DNA from 2 places in the Chromobacterium sp. genome. Region 2 is predicted to be linked to the other one. Evidence: riboswitches for the same ligand, from Rfam matches in the RefSeq annotation. Region 2 holds a riboswitch; the other holds the start of a gene.
The links. Region 2 has a riboswitch for glycine ahead of gcvT (glycine cleavage system aminomethyltransferase GcvT). Riboswitches for the same ligand answer to the same signal wherever they lie in the genome.
Positions count from the first base shown of each region.

Region 1: another riboswitch for glycine. It lies ahead of ACE3QM_RS20020 (trimeric intracellular cation channel family protein); the one in region 2 lies ahead of gcvT (glycine cleavage system aminomethyltransferase GcvT).

Region 1 is NZ_JAYSGF010000049.1:3,339-11,812, forward strand. Features, by position in the region: gene ACE3QM_RS20010 (aldehyde dehydrogenase) at 1-194, opposite strand, end outside; gene ACE3QM_RS20015 (LuxR C-terminal-related transcriptional regulator) at 360-1,145, shown strand; gene ACE3QM_RS20020 (trimeric intracellular cation channel family protein) at 1,175-1,909, opposite strand; glycine riboswitch at 2,109-2,321, opposite strand; glycine riboswitch at 2,323-2,409, opposite strand; gene ACE3QM_RS20025 (DUF3141 domain-containing protein) at 2,545-5,028, opposite strand; gene ACE3QM_RS20030 (LysR substrate-binding domain-containing protein) at 5,178-6,104, opposite strand; gene ACE3QM_RS20035 (FMN-dependent NADH-azoreductase) at 6,214-6,822, shown strand; gene ACE3QM_RS20040 (hypothetical protein) at 6,903-7,526, opposite strand; gene ACE3QM_RS20045 (substrate-binding periplasmic protein) at 7,597-8,379, opposite strand; gene ACE3QM_RS20050 (substrate-binding periplasmic protein) at 8,461-8,474, opposite strand, start outside.
Region 2 is NZ_JAYSGF010000014.1:24,364-32,837, forward strand. Features, by position in the region: gene ACE3QM_RS09685 (amino acid permease) at 1-305, shown strand, start outside; gene ACE3QM_RS09690 (M15 family metallopeptidase) at 448-1,209, shown strand; gene ACE3QM_RS09695 (dihydroxyacetone kinase family protein) at 1,379-3,061, opposite strand; glycine riboswitch at 3,306-3,396, shown strand; glycine riboswitch at 3,411-3,508, shown strand; gene gcvT (glycine cleavage system aminomethyltransferase GcvT) at 3,550-4,638, shown strand; gene gcvH (glycine cleavage system protein GcvH) at 4,708-5,094, shown strand; gene gcvP (aminomethyl-transferring glycine dehydrogenase) at 5,219-8,071, shown strand; gene ACE3QM_RS09715 (EAL domain-containing protein) at 8,286-8,474, shown strand, end outside.

The DNA of each region.
Region 1 (8,474 bases), on a different contig from region 2:
GCCCGCGCCGCCCGTTCGACATCGGCCTCGCCGCAGCGGGCGATCTCGGCCAGGGGCCGGCCATGGATGGGGCTGATGTCGGTGAAGGTGCGCTGGTCGGCGGCGGGCACGAAGCGGCCGTTGATGAAGGCGAGGCAAGGCGGGCGCAAATCGGCGGCGCAGCCTTGCCAGTAGGACAGATCCTGCGTGGGCATGGCGATCACTCCTGTTCAGGCTGCGCGACGGGGTGGGGGAAGCGCTCACATCACGGCTGGTCTTGTCGCGCAGGCTGGAGCCATACTAGTCAGTCCCCTTGGCGGCGGACATCACGCGAAAGCGTTAGAGCGGAAGGCGGGACTAACCTGATCGGGGTAGCTGGCATGCAGCTGAATGTGGCGGATCTGGTGTTTCACCAGCAATTGGGGCGTTTGTTGGATGGCGTCGACAACGCGGCCTTTTGGCAAGGGTTGGCAGCGTTTCTACGGGAACGCCTGAGTTTCGATACCTGGGTGGCGGTGCTGTTTCGCCAGGAGGCGCCGCCGTGGGTGCTGGCCGATCACGCGGCCAATTACGCCGCCGACGATTTGTTCGCCGACTACCGGCGCGGCCTGTATCTGCTGGACCCGTTTTACGGTTTTGCGCTGAAGCGCCCGGCCGCCGGCGTGTACCGGCTGGACGAGGTGGCGCCGGACCGTTTCCGGGAGACGGAGTACTTCCGCCGTTACTTTTCGCGCAATGTGGTGGCGGATGAAATCCAGTTTCTGCAAGTGTTGCCGGAGGGCGTGCTGTCTCTGTCGCTGGGCAGCAAACGCCGCTTCAGCGAGCAGGAACTGGGCGTTTGCAATCTGTTCGCCCCCTGGCTATTGCCCTTGTCGCGGCTGGCCGCGCGTATGGACGAAGGGCTGCGCCAGCCGGCGGCTAACGCGGGCAGGCAGAGCCGCCGGCAGCTGGAGGAGGCGCTGCGTGCGCAGGGCTCCTCGCCGTTGACCAAGCGGGAGGTGGAGGTGGCGCTGCTGATACTCGGCGGCCACTCCACCAAGGGCGTGGCGCGAGAGTTGGCTATTTCGCTGGAAACCGCCAAGGTACACCGCCGCCATCTGTACGCCAAGCTGGGCGTGTCCAGTCAGGCGGCCTTGTTCCTGCTGCTGGCGGGGATTCAAGCCTGATGCCGACAGCGGTAAACAGATGCGCTTAGTTAGTGCAGATCGTGCCGGTACATGAAGACTGGCAGCCGCCATTCGCGCCAGATGGCGGCCAGGCGGATGGTGAGGCCGACGGCGAAGCTGGCCAGCACGTTGAGATCATGCGGCACGCCCAGTTTGATCAGGCCCAGGTAGAGCAGGGCCACGGCGAAGGAGACGCTGGCATACAGTTCCTGGCGGAACACTACCGGCACGCGGTTGCACAGCACGTCGCGCAGGATGCCGCCGGCAATGCCGGTGATCATGCCGGCCATCACCACCACCACCGGGTGGTAGCCCATGGATTGGGCCACGCCGCAGCCTATGATGGTGAAGGCGATCAGGCCCAGCGCGTCCAGCACCAGGAACACGCGGCTCAGGCGTTTCATATAGCGGGCCACCAGCACGGCGGCCAGGCCGCCGGCAATCACCAGGCCGACGTATTCCGGGTGCTGGGTCCAGCCTATCGGGTAGCGGCCCAGCACGATGTCGCGCACGGTGCCGCCGCCCAGGGCGGTGAGGAAGGCGATGACGGTAACGCCGAAGATGTCCATATTGCGGCGGCCGGCCGCGAGCGCGCCAGTCATCGCTTCCGCGGTGATGGCGATCAGGTAGATCAGGGTAAGCATGTAGTCGCAGTGGTCAAACAGGCTGGCGCCGAGATGCGCGGCGAAGCCGGGTGGGAAAAGGGGTTGGCAATGGGCGGGCCATGCCAGGTGGCGCACAGCCTGGGCAAGAGTTTCGAACACGGGTTTTCCTTGAGAGCTGGTGCACGATCTGCTGCGCTGCGACGATACGGCGTTGAAAACATCTTCGAAATGCTCATGTACCACTTGTACATTCCGCTTTCTCAGCTGTTTTCGCCTTGTCTCGTCCTTGCTCGCGAGATCGTGAGCACGTTCTGAGCACGGCCGACGGGCCGCGCATGGGCGCGACGCTGCCGGCATTGCCTCTCCCCTTGTCCTTTTACCTGAGAGTTAGATGACGGGCACGGCCTGTGTGCGGGCCTTGCCGGATGTCACTTGCCCCTTCGGTGGGCGGCTAAGGGCCGGTCACGTAATCTGGCGAGCAGGCAGCGAAGCCAAGCGGTTTTGACGCGCTGTCGCTGAAGCGTAGCAGATGATGAACGGGCGCTTAGGGCCTCTCTCCAATCGGCTGATATCCATGGGCTGCGGTACTGTTGCCTGAGCGATTATGGGAGTTTGCGTCTTCGGCGGGGGCGTTAGCCCCTCTCTCCCGCAGCAGATAAGGATATTAGCGTTTGCTGTATTGTTCAGTCAACGACTGTACCGATGGGCGGCAGCAAAAATGTTGCAGTGCGCCATCGGGATGAAAAATGCCCGGACGGCGTTAACCGTCCGGGCATTTGGACGCTTGGCGGTGCTCAGTTGCCCGGTGTTTTGGGTTTGCTGGCGCCGTTGCCGGCGGCGGGTTTGCGTGTGGCCGGGGTTTTGGCGGCGGGCGCTTTGGCGGTTTTGACCGTGGCGGGCTTGCCAGCCGCGGCTTTGCTGACCGCGGGCTTGGCCGCCGGAGCGGGTTTGGCGGCGGTGTCGGTCTTGGCCGTGGGTTTGGCTGGCGCTTTGACGGCTGCCTTGCGTGGCGCGGCGGCTTTCTTGGCGGGCGCGCTGGCCTTGGCAGTGGGGGCCGGAGCGGCCACGGCTGTTGCCACAGGGGGCTCGGCGGGCGGCAGGATGGCCGGCGCCGGGGCGTGGACGTCCAGTTGCAGCATGTGGGCCACTTGGTCCAGCCGTTGTTGTTGTTCCGGGACGATGTCGCCGCTGAGCGCCAGCAGTTCGCGCGCCAGTTGCCAGGCCTGACGGCGCAGGTGTTCTTGCGGCAGCAGCTTGGGCAGGCCGGCCAGCGCGCGGGCTTCGTCCAGCCGCACCAGGAAGACTTGCTTGCGGGCGATGTCTTTCAGCTGCATCAGGGTCATCGGGTATTCATGGCGGATGTCGCGCATGATGCGGCGGATGGCGTTGAACGGGCGCTCGTCTATGATGCCGCGGCCAATCGCCACGTAGATGAGCAGGCGCACGAAGCCATCGGCCAGGGTGCCGCTTTCGTAGGCGGGGTCCAGTACTTGGCGCTTGAGCTGCAGGCGTTCCTGCTTGTCCCAGCTGTCACAGCGGGCGGCGCGGGTTTCGCGCGCGGGCTGGACGCCCACGACGGAGGCGAGCCACGGCGATTCGTACACGGCCTTGAAGCAGTGTTCGGTGGCGGCGTCGCGCAGGTCGCGGTAGTGGTTGAGGCCTTGCTCCATCCAGCCGGACCATTGCTCCTGCAACTGCCACAGCGGGTTGTCCGCGCTCACCGGCTGGCGGTGGGCGCGCACGTATTCGGCAGCGGGCTTGAGCCAGCTTAGCCAGGGGTTGAGCGGGGAGATCAGCGTGCGTTCCAGCCGCGCTGGGTTGAGCTGGCGCAGCAATTGGGCGCTGGCTTCGTTGCTGAGGGTTTGCAGCGCGGGGGAGACGAAGCGGTCGTACACGCCTTGGTTGATTTCGGAGACGCGGCGCACCACTTCGAAGGCGCGCTCGTCTTCGCGGCCGTCGTCCAGCGCGAGGATGTCGGCCACTTCGCGCGCTTCGAAACGGATGATGTAGCGGCCCTGGATGTATTCCTGGCCGGGGGTGTTGGGCGCCACGTCCTCAATGACGGCTTCGTAGAGGCCGGGGGCCAGCACGTCGATCAGGTCCAGCGCGCTGGCGAATTCGCTGTGTTCGCGGTTGGCGATGCCGGCGGAGACGAAGATGCCCAGGTGGCCCACTTTGTTGTGCAGGCAGTAGATGATGGTTTGTTCGTTGTCGCGGATGTCGTCGGCGCTGGCGTACAGGTCCGGTATCCAGTTCAGCGCTTGTTGCGGCGGGGTGATGTTGTCGCCCCAGGAGGCGAACACGATGATGGGGGAGCGGATGTTGCGCATGTCCACGCGGTGCTGGTCGCTGCTGACGATCTTGCCTTCCACCAGGTGGTTGCCCACGAAGAGCTGCTGGGAGATCCATTCCATCTCCTGCTTGTTCAGCAGGTAGTGGCCGCCCCACCAGCGTTCGAAGCCCAGGTAGCGTTCGCGTTCGGTGTCCACCTTGGCGTACAGATTGTAGGGCTTCTTCCACAGGGTGTTGGCCGGGTCCAGTTTTTCGAAGTTGTTGACCAGGTGGGCGCCGTCGAATTTGCCGTTGCCCAGATCGCCGGCCAGCGAGGCGGTCCAGGTGCCGCCCAGCATGCCGCCGGAGTAGCGCATCGGGTTTTTGCCGGCCACGCCGGCCCAGTAGGACAGTGGGGTGCCGGCCAGCAGGATGGGGCCGAACAGTTCCGGCGCGGCGGAGGCGAGCATGGCCAGCGCCCAGCCGCCCTGGCAGTTGCCGATGACGAAGGGCTTGCCGTCGCTGTCCGGGTGCAGTTCGTTGACCTTGCTGAGGAAGACGTATTCGGCGCGGCTGACGCTTTCTATGGTCTGGCTGGGCACCGGTTGCGGGAAGAACATGATGAAGTAGCAGGGGTGGCCCTGCTGCAGCGCGATGCCGATTTCGCTGTCCATCTTGAAGCCGCCGATGCCGGGGCCGTGGCCGGCGCGCGGGTCTATCACCACGAAGGGGCGCAGCGCCGGGTTGGTGGTTGGACAGCCGGCCGGCGGCAGGATGGCGGTGAGCGCGTAGTTGGCCGGGTCCGGCAGGGTGCGGCCGTCCAGGATGATTTTGTAGTCGAACACCAGTACCGGCGGTTTGCCGCTTTGCACGTGCCGCAGGTAGTCGGCGCCGCGGTCATGCTGCACGTCCCAGTAGAGGATGGAACGCTCCCAGGCGTCGCGCCAGTAGCTGGCGACGGGGTTGGAGGAGAGGAGTTTTGACCAGACAGCTGTTTGCGACCACATACGGCACCTCTTTGCTTGGTATGACGGATAGCTGCCTACTCTACCTGGCTTTTGTTGCATTGCAATAGCTAGTGGTCGGAGCTCGGCGCGCGGAGGCGTCTAGCGTCGGTTGTTTGCAACAGGCCTGGCTGTTGGTTGAGGCCAGCCGCTCAGCTTGTGAGCAGGTAGACCGGGTGGTCCGGCGGGATCAGCTCGGTGGTGAGGAAGTCGATGAAGGCGCGCACCGCCGGCAGCAGGCCGCGGCGGGTGGGAAAGGCGGCGTGCAGAATGCCCCAGGGGATGTCGTAGTCCGGCAGCAGCCGCACCAGTTGGCCGGATTGCAGCGCTTCGTGGCAGACCAGCACCGGCAGCGCGGCCACGCCCAGGCCGGCGATGGCGGCGTCGCGCAGCACGACGAGGTCATCGGTCATCAGCCGGGGGCTGTCTATTTGTATGGTGTAGGCATGGCCGGCCTGGTCCAGCAGCGCCCATTGGCCACGGCCGTCCGGGCGGCTCATGGTCAGCGCCGGCCAGCCGGCCATGTCGGCTGGGCTCTTGGGCGCCGGGCGTTCGGCCAGCAGCGCCGGGCTGGCCACCAGCGAGGTCTGGGTGGTGGCCAGCCGCCGCACCACCAGGTTGGCGCTGTCTTCTATCACGTTGCGCACGCGGATGGCGACGTCCACGCCTTCTTCTATCAGGTCCACGCGGCGGTTGCTGGAGTCCAGCTGCACGCGCAGCAGCGGATGACGGGCCATGAAGCGGGGCAGCGCCGGCGCCAGCAGGGTCTTGGACAGCAGTTCCGGGCAGCTGACCTTGATCAGTCCGCGCGGCTCGGCGCTGCTGCGGGCGATGGCTTCATCGGCGGCTTCGGCCTCCTCCAGCATGGCCTGGCAATGCTGGTAGTACTGTTGGCCGATTTCGGTCAAGGACAGCCGGCGGGTGGTTCTTTGCAGCAGGCGCACGCCCAGCCGCTGTTCCAGCTCCGCCACGCGGCGGGACAGCCGGGATTTGGGGATGCCCAGCACCCGGCCGGCGGCCATGAAGCCGCCATGTTCAACCACTTTGGCGAAATACAGCAGATCGTTCAGGTCCTGCATGATTGTCTCACTGATGGAACAATGTTTCCGATTTTCACAGTCTAGTGCGGATTGGTTCGGAAAACTATCATGCAATCACTTTCCCCACCAAGACACGAAGGACCCGATCATGAAACTGTTGCATCTCGATTCCAGCATCCTTGCCGCTAATTCGGTTTCCCGCCAACTGAGCGCCGTTGTCGCCGACACCCTGCGTCAGCGCCACGCCAATGTGGAAACCTCTTACCGTGACCTGGCCAGCCAGCCCATCGCTCACCTGTCCGGCGAGATCATCGGCGCCAACTTCACCGCCGAGGCGGACTGGACCTCTACCCAACGCAGCGAAGCCGCGCTGAGCAATGAGCTGATTGAAGAATTCCTGGCGGCGGATGTGGTGGTGATCGGCGCGCCGATGTACAACTTCTCGATTCCGTCGCAGCTGAAAGCCTGGGTGGACCGCGTGGCCGCCACCGGCCGCACTTTCAAGTACACCGAGAACGGCCCGGTGGGCCTGGCCGGCGGCAAGAAGGTGATCGTGGTGTCCTCGCGCGGCGGCGTGTACAGCACCGAGCAGGGCCGGCTGATGGATTTCCAGGAGGATTACCTGAAGACGGTGATGGGTTTCCTGGGCGTGAACGATGTGGCTTTCGTCCGCGCGGAAGCAGTGAATATGGGCGAGGACAAGCGCGCCACCGCCATTCACGCGGCTAAAGAGGCCATCGCCCAACTGGCGCTGTAATCCTCGGCACCGTCAATGGCGACAGCCGGCTCCCTGTGGGGCCGGCTGTTTTGCATGGGTGGGCGGAGTATGGGGCGCGCTCAGGGCAGCCAGCAGGTGGATGACAGCTTGTCCAGGCCTTGCTGTTCGCGGCGGAATTTCGCCTTGGGTGGGGTGTGGCTGTAGTCGACGGTGAGGATGAAGAGGCCGTCGAAGTCGTTCTTGTCCCATTTGGGCACCTGGCTGCCGCCGTTCTTGCCGGCGTATTGGTTCATGATGTTGGTGGCCATCACTTGCAGCAGCTTGTGTTCCCAGGCGATGAAGACCAGCTTGCCGTGGTGCAGCGGGTCGATCAGTTGCTGTTGCAGGCCGTCTATCGCCGCGGTTTCAAAATTGGTGTTGACCGGCAGGCCCTGGGAGATGGCGGTGGGTTCTATGGTGGCCAGCGGCCGGATGTAGTTGAAGGTGCCGGCCGGGTCGCTGGCTTGGCTGGAGGTGGATGGCGCGTAGATCTGGTCCGGTTTGCCGAAGCGCTGCGGCAGCACCTTGGCCAGGGCCAGCGAGCGGTTGAACCCCTTGCAGTCGAGCTGACCGTAGCCGCCTTCCGGCTTTTCGCCGTGGCGCATCATGACCAGGGTTTGCACTTTGCCGGCGTCGTCGGCGGCATGGGCGGGGAAGGCTGCCAGCAGCGGCAGCAGCAGGGCGAGGCGGTTCAAGGATTTCATCGGGCGCTCCCGTGGTGAGGACAGCGCAGTGTCGCGCGCGTTGGCGTGCGGCGGCAAGCTGGACCTAGGGTCAGGGCTGCATGCGGGCCACGCTGTCGGGACTGAGGTATTTGCCAAGGATTTTGCGCAAGCTGCCGTCCTTGATCATTTGCTGCAACTGGGCTTGCCATTGCTCGGCCTGCTGCTGGCTGAAGTCGCTGTGGGCCAGCACCAGGCCGCCGGCCACGCGTTCCGAGGTGGGGAACAAGTCCACCACTTCCACTTGGCCGGATAGAGCGGGGGAGTTGAGCCAGCGATCGTAGCTGAGCGGGAGGGCGAAAGCGGCGGTGATGATGCGCTGGGACAGCATGGCGTAGAGATCGCGCTCGTCGTTGGCCATCACGACTTTGCCGCGCTTGGCCAGCTGTTCCAGGAAAGCGTCCTGCTCCGGGCTGTGGCGGTAACCGCGGACTAAGCCCCATTTGACGGCCGGGTCGGTCAATAGCTGGTCCAGCGTGCGCGCGTTCACGTGGCTGGACAGCAGAATCATGTTCTTGCTGTAAAAGTAGGGATAGATCCAGGCGTATTTCTGGCGGTCGGCGGTGGGGATGGTGGAGGTGGCCAGGTTCAACTGGCCGTGTTCCACCATTTTCAGCACGCGGATGCGCGGATAGGCTTCTTCCTGCACGATCTTGCAGCCCAGCCGGCGCGCCAGTTCGTGCACCAGGTCGACATCGTAGCCGCGCCCTTCCTCGTAGGCGCCGCCCAACAGGTAGTAGCCCACTTTCAGCCCCGCCGCCGGGCAGGCGGTTTCGCCCTGCGCCGCCGGCGTGGCCAGGATGCCGCCCAGCAGTGCCGCCCACAGACCTTTCATGCCATTCTCCCTTGCCGCGTCTGTTTAGCTATAGCCGGGTTTGGCGGTTTTTGCCGCGCGTGGACGGATGGCGGGCAGCGCTTATTCCAGCATGC
Region 2 (8,474 bases):
ACGCGGGCGGCGACGGTGGCGTCAAGATTTTCGAATTCATCATCCTGCTGGCCACCGCCACCACCTTGCTGCCTTACGCCTTCTGTTCGATGGCCTTGCTCGCCATCATGCTGATGCGACCGCAGCAATTCCAGCGCAAGGACTTCCTGGCGCCGCTGTGCTTCGCCGGCGTCGGTTTCGCCTACTCGGTATGGGCCTTGTATGGTTCCGGCGCCGACATCGTGATGTGGGGCATGATTCTGCTGCTGCTGGGCCTGCCGGTCTATGTTTGGCAGGTGAAGGAGCGCTACGCCGATCCGTCTTGAGCGCATGGGGCGTTGATTTGAACCACGCGGCCTGGCGCCGCGTTTTTCATGTCCGTCGGTTTTTCGTCATGAGGCCGGATGCTTGCCTATGCCGACCGCAAATGGCTTACTAAGACGCTTTGCTCCGGGAGGAATCCATACCATGAAGATTAGCGCCGCCGCCGATCTGCTCACCGCCATCGACTTCAACTATGCCGCGCCGGATGCCGCGACACTGGCGCGGATGCGTGAGCAAAGCGTGCCTTGCGCGCTGTTGCGCGCAGATGGGCTGCTGCCGGAAAACAGTTATCACCGCGCCGGCCGCAAGGGTTGCGCCGAGCCGATGCTGGCGCGGGAGTTCGTCGCGCGCCGCTTGCGCGAGGCCGCGGCACGCTTGGCGCCGGGCTACGGACTGCAGCTGTTCGATGCTTATCGCAGCCGCGAAACCCAGGCCGATCTGTTCCAGATGGTGCTGGCCGATGTGGGCGCCGCGCATCCGGACTGGGACGCGGCGGCGGTGGAGCGTCAGGCGCGCATGTTCGCCGCCCACCCCGATGACACCGCCCGCTTCGCGGTGCTGCCGCATAACTCTGGAGGCGCGATTGATCTGGCCATCTGCCGGCTGGACACGGGTGAGATGTGCGATTTCGGCACCGGTTTCGACGCGGCGGAGCCGGCGTCGCGCAGCGATTTCTTCGAGGCGGAGCCGGATCCGGTACATGGTTTCTCGTCTGAGCGCTGGCTGAGAGTGCGCCACAACCGCCGCGTGTTGTTCAATTTGTTGAAGCAGGCCGGCTTCAGCAATTACCGCGAGGAATGGTGGCACTACGATCTGGGCGACTGCTTGTGGGCGCAGGCGGTGGGCAGGGACTGGATCTATCCGTCGATGGAAGCGGAAGCGGCGGCGCTGCTCAAGCACGCTTGATTGACGCGGGCCGCCGCGCCCAGGAGAGCGCGGCGGTCCGCATCGGACTTAGGATCTGCTGCGCGTCGGCGATACGGCGTTGAAAACACTCATTACCGTTTGTACGTTCCGCTTTGTCGCTCGTTTTCGCCTTGTCTCGCTCTTGCTCGCGAGACTTTGAACCGGCTTCTTAGCCGGCCAAGACTTTCAGCCAGACCAGCGCGGCGCTGGCGCCGGCATCGGGCACGCCCAGCGTCCGCTCGCCCAGGTAACTGGCGCGGCCCAGGCGCGGCCGCATCGCGGCGGTGGCGGCGCAGCCATGCTCAGCCGCCTCCAGCGCCGCGCGCCAGGCCTCGGCGGGGGGATGGCCGGCCTCCAGAGCGGTGCTGAACGCATCGGCGGCTGGCGACAAGGCGTCCAGCATGGTGCGGTCGCCCACTTGCGCGCCGCCCAGTTCCGCGATGGCGGCAACGCCGTCCTTGAAGGCCGCGGCCCAGTCGCGTGCTCCGGGCGCCGGCACCGTTTCCAGTCGTCGCGCCGCGCGCAGCAAGGCCGTGGAGTAGAACGGACCGGAACTACCGGCTATCGCCTGGCGCAAGGCCTGGCCCACCGCGCGCAAGGCGATGTCGGGCGCGCTCCAGGCCGCGTCGGGCAAGGCGCGGATCGACGCGGCGCCGCGTTGCATGCTGATGCCCAGGTCGCCATCGCCGCAGGCCGCATCCAGTTCGGTGAGCAGGGGTTCGGCGGCATCCAGCGCGGCGGCGGCGGCCAAGGCGGCGCGGCGCAAGCCGGGCAGGGCTGGCCCTTGCGGCGGTGCTTCGGCGGCGCTGGCTGCCGTCGCGCGCAGCTGGCGTTGCGCAGGGATGCGGCCGGCGCCGGGCCAGGCCGGCGCCAGGGTGGCTTGGTCCAGCCAGCTCAAACGCTGATCATCCAGCGCCAGCAGCGATAGCGAGCAGCCAGGCATTTCCAGCGCGGTCATGAAGTTGCCGCTCCAAGCGCGCTCCACCAGGAGGCCGCGCAGACGCAGATGAGCCAGCGCCGCGCGGGCGACGATGGCGAGCTCCATCGGCGGCGTGCCGCCCAGGCCGTTGACCAGCAGCGCCACCCGCTGTCCCGGGAGCCAGCCGCGGTCTTGCAGGATGGCGTCCAGCAAGGTTGCGCACAAATCGGCGGCCGATGGCGTCGCCACGCGCCGCACGCCGGCCTCGCCGTGTATGCCCAGGCCCAGTTCCGCCTCTCCGCTGTCCAGTTGAAAGCCGGGGCGGCCGGTGGCCGGCACGGTGCAGGCGCCCAGGCCCACGCCCATGGTGGCCACCTGTTCCGCCGCCTGCCGCGCGGCGGCGGCGACCTCGGCCAGATCGGCGCCGGCCGCCGCCGCCGCGCCGGCGATCTTGTGCACCAGCACCGTGCCGGCGATGCCGCGTCGGCGCGCCGGTTCCACCGTGTCGCGCAGCGCCACGTCATCGGCCACCACCACGCTGTCCACCGCGATGCCCTCGGCGCGGGCCAGCTCCGCCGCCAGGCCGAAGTTGAGCCGATCGCCGGTGTAGTTCTTGATGATCAGCAGCACGCCCTTGGGGCCGGCGACGGCGCGGATCGCCGCCAGCACGGTGTCGACGCTGGGCGAGGTGAACACATCGCCCACCGCGGCGGCGTCCAGCATGCCGTGGCCGATATAGCCGGCGTGAGCCGGCTCATGGCCGCTGCCGCCGCCGGAAATGAGCGCCACCTTGTCGCGCAGGCCGCCGATCGGGAAGTCCGCCCGCAGCAGCACGTTTTCTTCCTCCAGCAGCGCCAGGCCGGGCAGAGTGTCGGCCAGGCCTTCCAGCATTTCCCGCGCCACCTGACGTGGGTCGTTGATCAGTTTTCGCATCGTGGTTTCCTTTCCATTCCGGGTAGCGGTGTTGGTTCGATAAGATGGATGTCATCTTACGTCCTGCGTGAGTTTCATGGTGGCGCTGTCGATTTTGTGATCAATAATGAAAATAATATGTTCGAAATCGGTATTAAACGAAGCTATTGATGTTCAGTGTTTTGCGATTAAGAACATTTCAAGTCCTTGTTTAAGCTGAAGATAAACACGGCTTGCCAAGCCCTGGCACAGCAACCATAATCTGGCACGTCATGCAGGAGAGAGTGGCCGCCGCGCCACCGCCGAAGGCGCAAGCGCACCCGCAATCGCTCAGGCAAAAGGACTGCATCATCGAGCTGGCCGCAGCCAGCTTGCCGAATCTGGAGAGCGGCATCCAACGGATGCCCACCGAAGGGGCTAACGGCCGCAAGGCCGGAAAATCTCAGGTGCAGGGACAGAGGGGTGTAGGGAATAGAGCAACACTACACGCTTTTGCTAAGGATGCACCGATGACGGCCCTGAAACGCACCCCCCTATTTGATGCCCATGTCGCCGCTGGCGCCAAGATCGTCGACTTCGCCGGCTGGGAAATGCCCATTCACTACGGCTCCCAGCTCAAAGAGCACGAGATCGTGCGCAGCGACGCCGGCATGTTCGACGTGTCCCACATGACGGTGCTGGACATCAGCGGCCCGGACGCCAAGGCCTGGCTGCAGCGCTTGATCGCCAACGATGTGGCCAAGCTCGGCTTCGAGGGCAAGGCTCTGTATTCCGGCATGCTCACTCCCGAAGGCACCGTGGTCGACGACCTGATCGTCTACCTGACCTCCTATGGTTACCGCATGGTGATCAACGCCGGTACCACCGACAAGGATCTGGCCTGGATGGCGCGCCACAAGGGCGACTTCAATGTAGAGATCAAGCCGCGTCGCGACCTGGCCATCCTGGCGGTGCAAGGCCCGCAGGCGATCGCCAAGGTCTGCGCGGTCAAGCCCGAGCTGGCCGCCGTCATCCAAGCTTTGAAACCGTTCCAGGGTCAGCCCGTCGGCGACTGGTTCTATGCCCGCACCGGCTACACCGGCGAAGACGGCCTGGAAGTGATGCTGCCAGGTGACGAAGCCGCGGCCTTCTTCCAGCAACTGCAAGCCGCCGGCGTGGCGCCGATAGGCCTGGGCGCGCGCGACACCCTGCGCCTGGAGGCCGGCATGAATCTCTACGGCCACGATATGGATGAAACCGTTTCTCCGCTGGAAGCCGGCATGGCTTGGACCATCGCCTGGGAGCCGGCCGAGCGCGACTTCATCGGCCGCAAGGCGCTGGAAGCGCAGAAGGCGGCCGGCGTGCAGAGCAAGCAGGTCGGCCTGGTGCTGGAGGGGCGCGGCGTGTTGCGCGAAGGCCTGAAAGTGGTGGTGGAAGGCGTCGGTGAAGGCGTGATCACCAGCGGCACTTTCTCGCCCACCCTCAAGCATTCGATCGCCATCGCGCGGGTGCCGGCCGGCATCGGCGACAAGGCGCTGGTGGACCTGCGCGGCACGCTGACCGAGGTGCGCGTCGTCAAAATGCCGTTCGTGCGCAATGGCAAGAAAGTTTTCGCCTGAGCCGACAGGCCGGGCTGGCCGCGCAGCGGCCGACGAATATCGTTGACACGGATTTGATTGGAGACACTCATGAGCAATATCCCCGCCGAACTCAAATATGTTGAAAGCCACGAATGGCTGCGTCTGGAAGCCGACGGCTCCGTGACCGTGGGCATTACCGAGCACGCGCAAGAACTGCTGGGCGACATCGTTTTCGTCGAACTGCCGAAAGTGGGCGCCAAGCTCGCCAAGGAAGAGCAGGCCGGCGTGGTGGAATCGGTGAAGGCCGCTTCCGATATCTACTGTCCGGTTGCCGGCGAGGTGCTGGCCATCAACGAAGAGCTGGAAGCCGAACCGGAACTGGCCAATAGCGAGCCTTACGGCGCCGGCTGGTTCTTCAAGATCAAGCCGGCCAATCCGGCGGATCTGGACGCGCTGATGGATGCAGCGGCCTACTCCAAGGAAATCGGCGCCTGATAGCCGCAGCAAGCCCCGCAGTCGCCGCGCGACGCGGGGTTTTTTCATGGTTTCACCGCTTGCGTCCCGTTGCCGCCGCGCCATTCAGGCGCGGTGCGCGCGGCCAAGACAAAAGGCTTGATTTATGTCGCTCTCCGAACTTTTCAATCGCAAGGAATTCATCGCCCGCCACATCGGTCCGTCCGACGCCGAACGCAGCGAGATGATGGCCGTGGTCGGCGTCGCGTCCATCGACGAACTGGTGGCGCAGACGCTGCCGGCCGACATTCGTCTGAACCGCAAGCTGGAACTGCCGGATCCGATGCCGGAAGCCGAGGCGCTGGCCGCGTTGAAGGCCGTCGCCGCCAAGAACGTGGTCAACAAATCCTTCATCGGCCAGGGCTATTACCCGGTGCTGACCCCGACGGTGATCCTGCGCAATCTGCTGGAAAACCCGGGCTGGTACACCGCTTACACCCCGTACCAGGCCGAGATCGCCCAGGGGCGCCTGGAAGCGCTGCTGAACTTCCAGCAAATGGTGATAGACCTGACCGGCCTGGAGCTGGCCAACGCCTCCTTGCTGGACGAGGCCACTGCCGCCGCCGAGGCGATGGCGATGGCGCGCCGCGTGTCCAAGGCCAAGTCCGGCCAGTTCTTCGTCGACAGCCGGGTGCTGCCGCAAACCCTGGATGTGATGCGGACTCGCGCCAAGTACTTCGGTTTCGAGCTGGTGCTGGGCCATCCGGAGGAGGCCGGCAACGGTGAATACTTCGGCGCGCTGTTCCAATATCCGGGCGAAGCCGGCGATCTTATCGATCTGACCCCGCATATCGCCGCGGTCAAGGCCAAGGGCGCGGTGGCGGTGGTGGCAGCCGACATCATGGCGCTGGTGGCGTTGAAATCGCCGGGCGAGATGGGGGCGGACGTGGCCATCGGCAATACCCAGCGTTTTGGCGTGCCCATGGGCTTCGGCGGCCCGCACGCCGCCTACTTCGCGTTCAAGGACGAGATGAAGCGCTCGGCGCCGGGCCGCATCATCGGCGTGTCGGTGGACGCCAAGGGCAAGACCGCGCTGCGCATGGCGCTGCAGACTCGAGAGCAGCATATCCGCCGCGAGAAGGCCAACTCCAATATCTGCACCAGCCAGGTGCTGCTGGCCAATATCGCCGGCATGTATGCGGTGTACCACGGTCCGGAGGGCGTCAAGCGCATCGCCGCCCGCATCCACCGCTTGGCAGCCATCTTCGCGCACGCGGTCAAGACCGCCGGCGGCAAGCTGGTGTTCGACCGCTTCTTCGACACGGTGCAGGTTGAACTGCCCAAGGCCGATGCCGTGTATCAGGCGGCGCTGGCCGCCGGCTACAATCTGCGCCGCGCCGGCGGCAATGTGCTGGGCGTCGCCTTCCACGAGGCGGCCAGCGAGGCCGACCTGGCTCGCCTGATCGAGCTGTTCACCGGCAAGAGCGCCGATATCGCCGCGCTCGACGCCGCCGCGGCCGATGCGATCCCGGCCGGGCTGAAGCGCGAATCCGCCTTCATGAGCCACCCAGTGTTCAACACCCACCATAGCGAGCACGAGATGCTGCGCTATATGAAGAAGCTGGAAAGCCGCGACCTGGCGATGAATCACTCGATGATCTCGCTGGGCAGCTGCACCATGAAGCTGAACGCCACCAGCGAGATGATCCCGATCACCTGGCCGGAATTCGCCAATATGCATCCGTTCGCGCCGCGCGAACAGACGGTGGGTTATCTGGAAATGATCGCCGGCCTGGAAACGCAGCTGCGCGCGATCACCGGTTTCGACATCATTTCGATGCAGCCCAACTCCGGCGCCCAGGGCGAATACGCCGGCCTGCTGGCGATCAGCCGTTATCATGAGTCGCGCGGCGACAGCCAGCGCAATATCTGCCTGATTCCGCGCTCAGCCCACGGCACCAATCCGGCCACCGCGCAGATGATGAATATGCAGGTGGTGGTGGTGGATTGCGACGAGGCCGGCAACGTCGATGTCGCCGACCTGAAGGCCAAGGCCGAGCAGCATTCGGCACAGCTGGCGGCGCTGATGATCACCTACCCGTCCACCCATGGCGTGTTCGAGCAGCCTATCCGTGAAATCTGCGAGATCATCCATCAGCACGGCGGCCAGGTGTATATGGACGGCGCCAACCTCAACGCCCAGGTGGGCCTGTGCCGTCCGGCCGACATCGGCGCCGACGTGTCGCACATGAACCTGCACAAGACCTTCTGCATCCCGCATGGCGGCGGCGGTCCGGGCATGGGGCCGATCGGTCTGAAAGCGCACCTGGCTCCGTTCATCGCCAACCACGTGGTGGCGTCGGTGCCCACCGCCCAGCCGGGCCAGACCGCGGTATCGGCCGCGCCGTTCGGCTCCGCTTCCATCCTGCCGATCTCCTATATGTACATCGCGATGATGGGCGCGGAAGGCATGAAGCAGGCCACCGAGAATGCCTTGCTGTCCGCCAACTACGTGGCGACCAGGCTGTCCGAGCATTTCCCGGTGCTGTACACCGGCGCCAATGGCCGCGTCGCTCACGAATGCATCATCGATCTGCGCCCGCTCAAGGCCGCCAGCGGCGTGACCGAGGTGGACGTGGCCAAGCGATTGATGGACTACGGTTTCCACGCGCCGACGATGAGCTTCCCGGTGCCGGGCACGCTGATGATAGAGCCGACCGAGTCCGAGCCCAAGGCGGAACTGGACCGCTTCATCGCGGCGATGGCGGCCATCCGTCAGGAAATCGAGCAAGTGCAGAATGGCGCGTGGCCGGCGGACAATAATCCGCTGTGCAATGCGCCGCACAGCAAGGCCGATATCGCCGGCGACTGGGAGCGTCCGTATAGCCGTGAAACCGGCCTGTTCCCGCTGCCCTATGTGCTGGAAAACAAGTTCTGGCCCAGCGTCAATCGCATCGATGACGTTTATGGCGACCGTAATCTGGTGTGCAGCTGCCCGTCGACTGACAGCTACGCCTGATCAGCACAGCCCTTACGCGCAACCCCGGCCATGGCCGGGGTTTTTTTGCGCGTTGCGGTATGGAGCCAGCGCTGGAGTTGAGCGGATATACGGCTATCATATTTAATGGAGCGATATGATGGCAGCGTCGCTGCCCGTGCTCCGCGAAACCGATCAAAATGAGGCTGCGTTGGCGTTGAATGCGCAGGCTGCGATTGCCGCCCCGGATTTTCAGATGCTGTTCGAACAGGCGCCCAGCTTGTATTTGGTGCTGGACGTCGATTTCAACGTGCTAGCCGCCAGCGACGTCTATCTGCAGACGACGTTGACCCGGCGCGAGTCCATTCTTGGGCGCAATCTGTTCGATATCTTCCCGGTCAACCCCGACGAACCGGAAGGCGAAGGTTCGCGCAATCTGCGCATT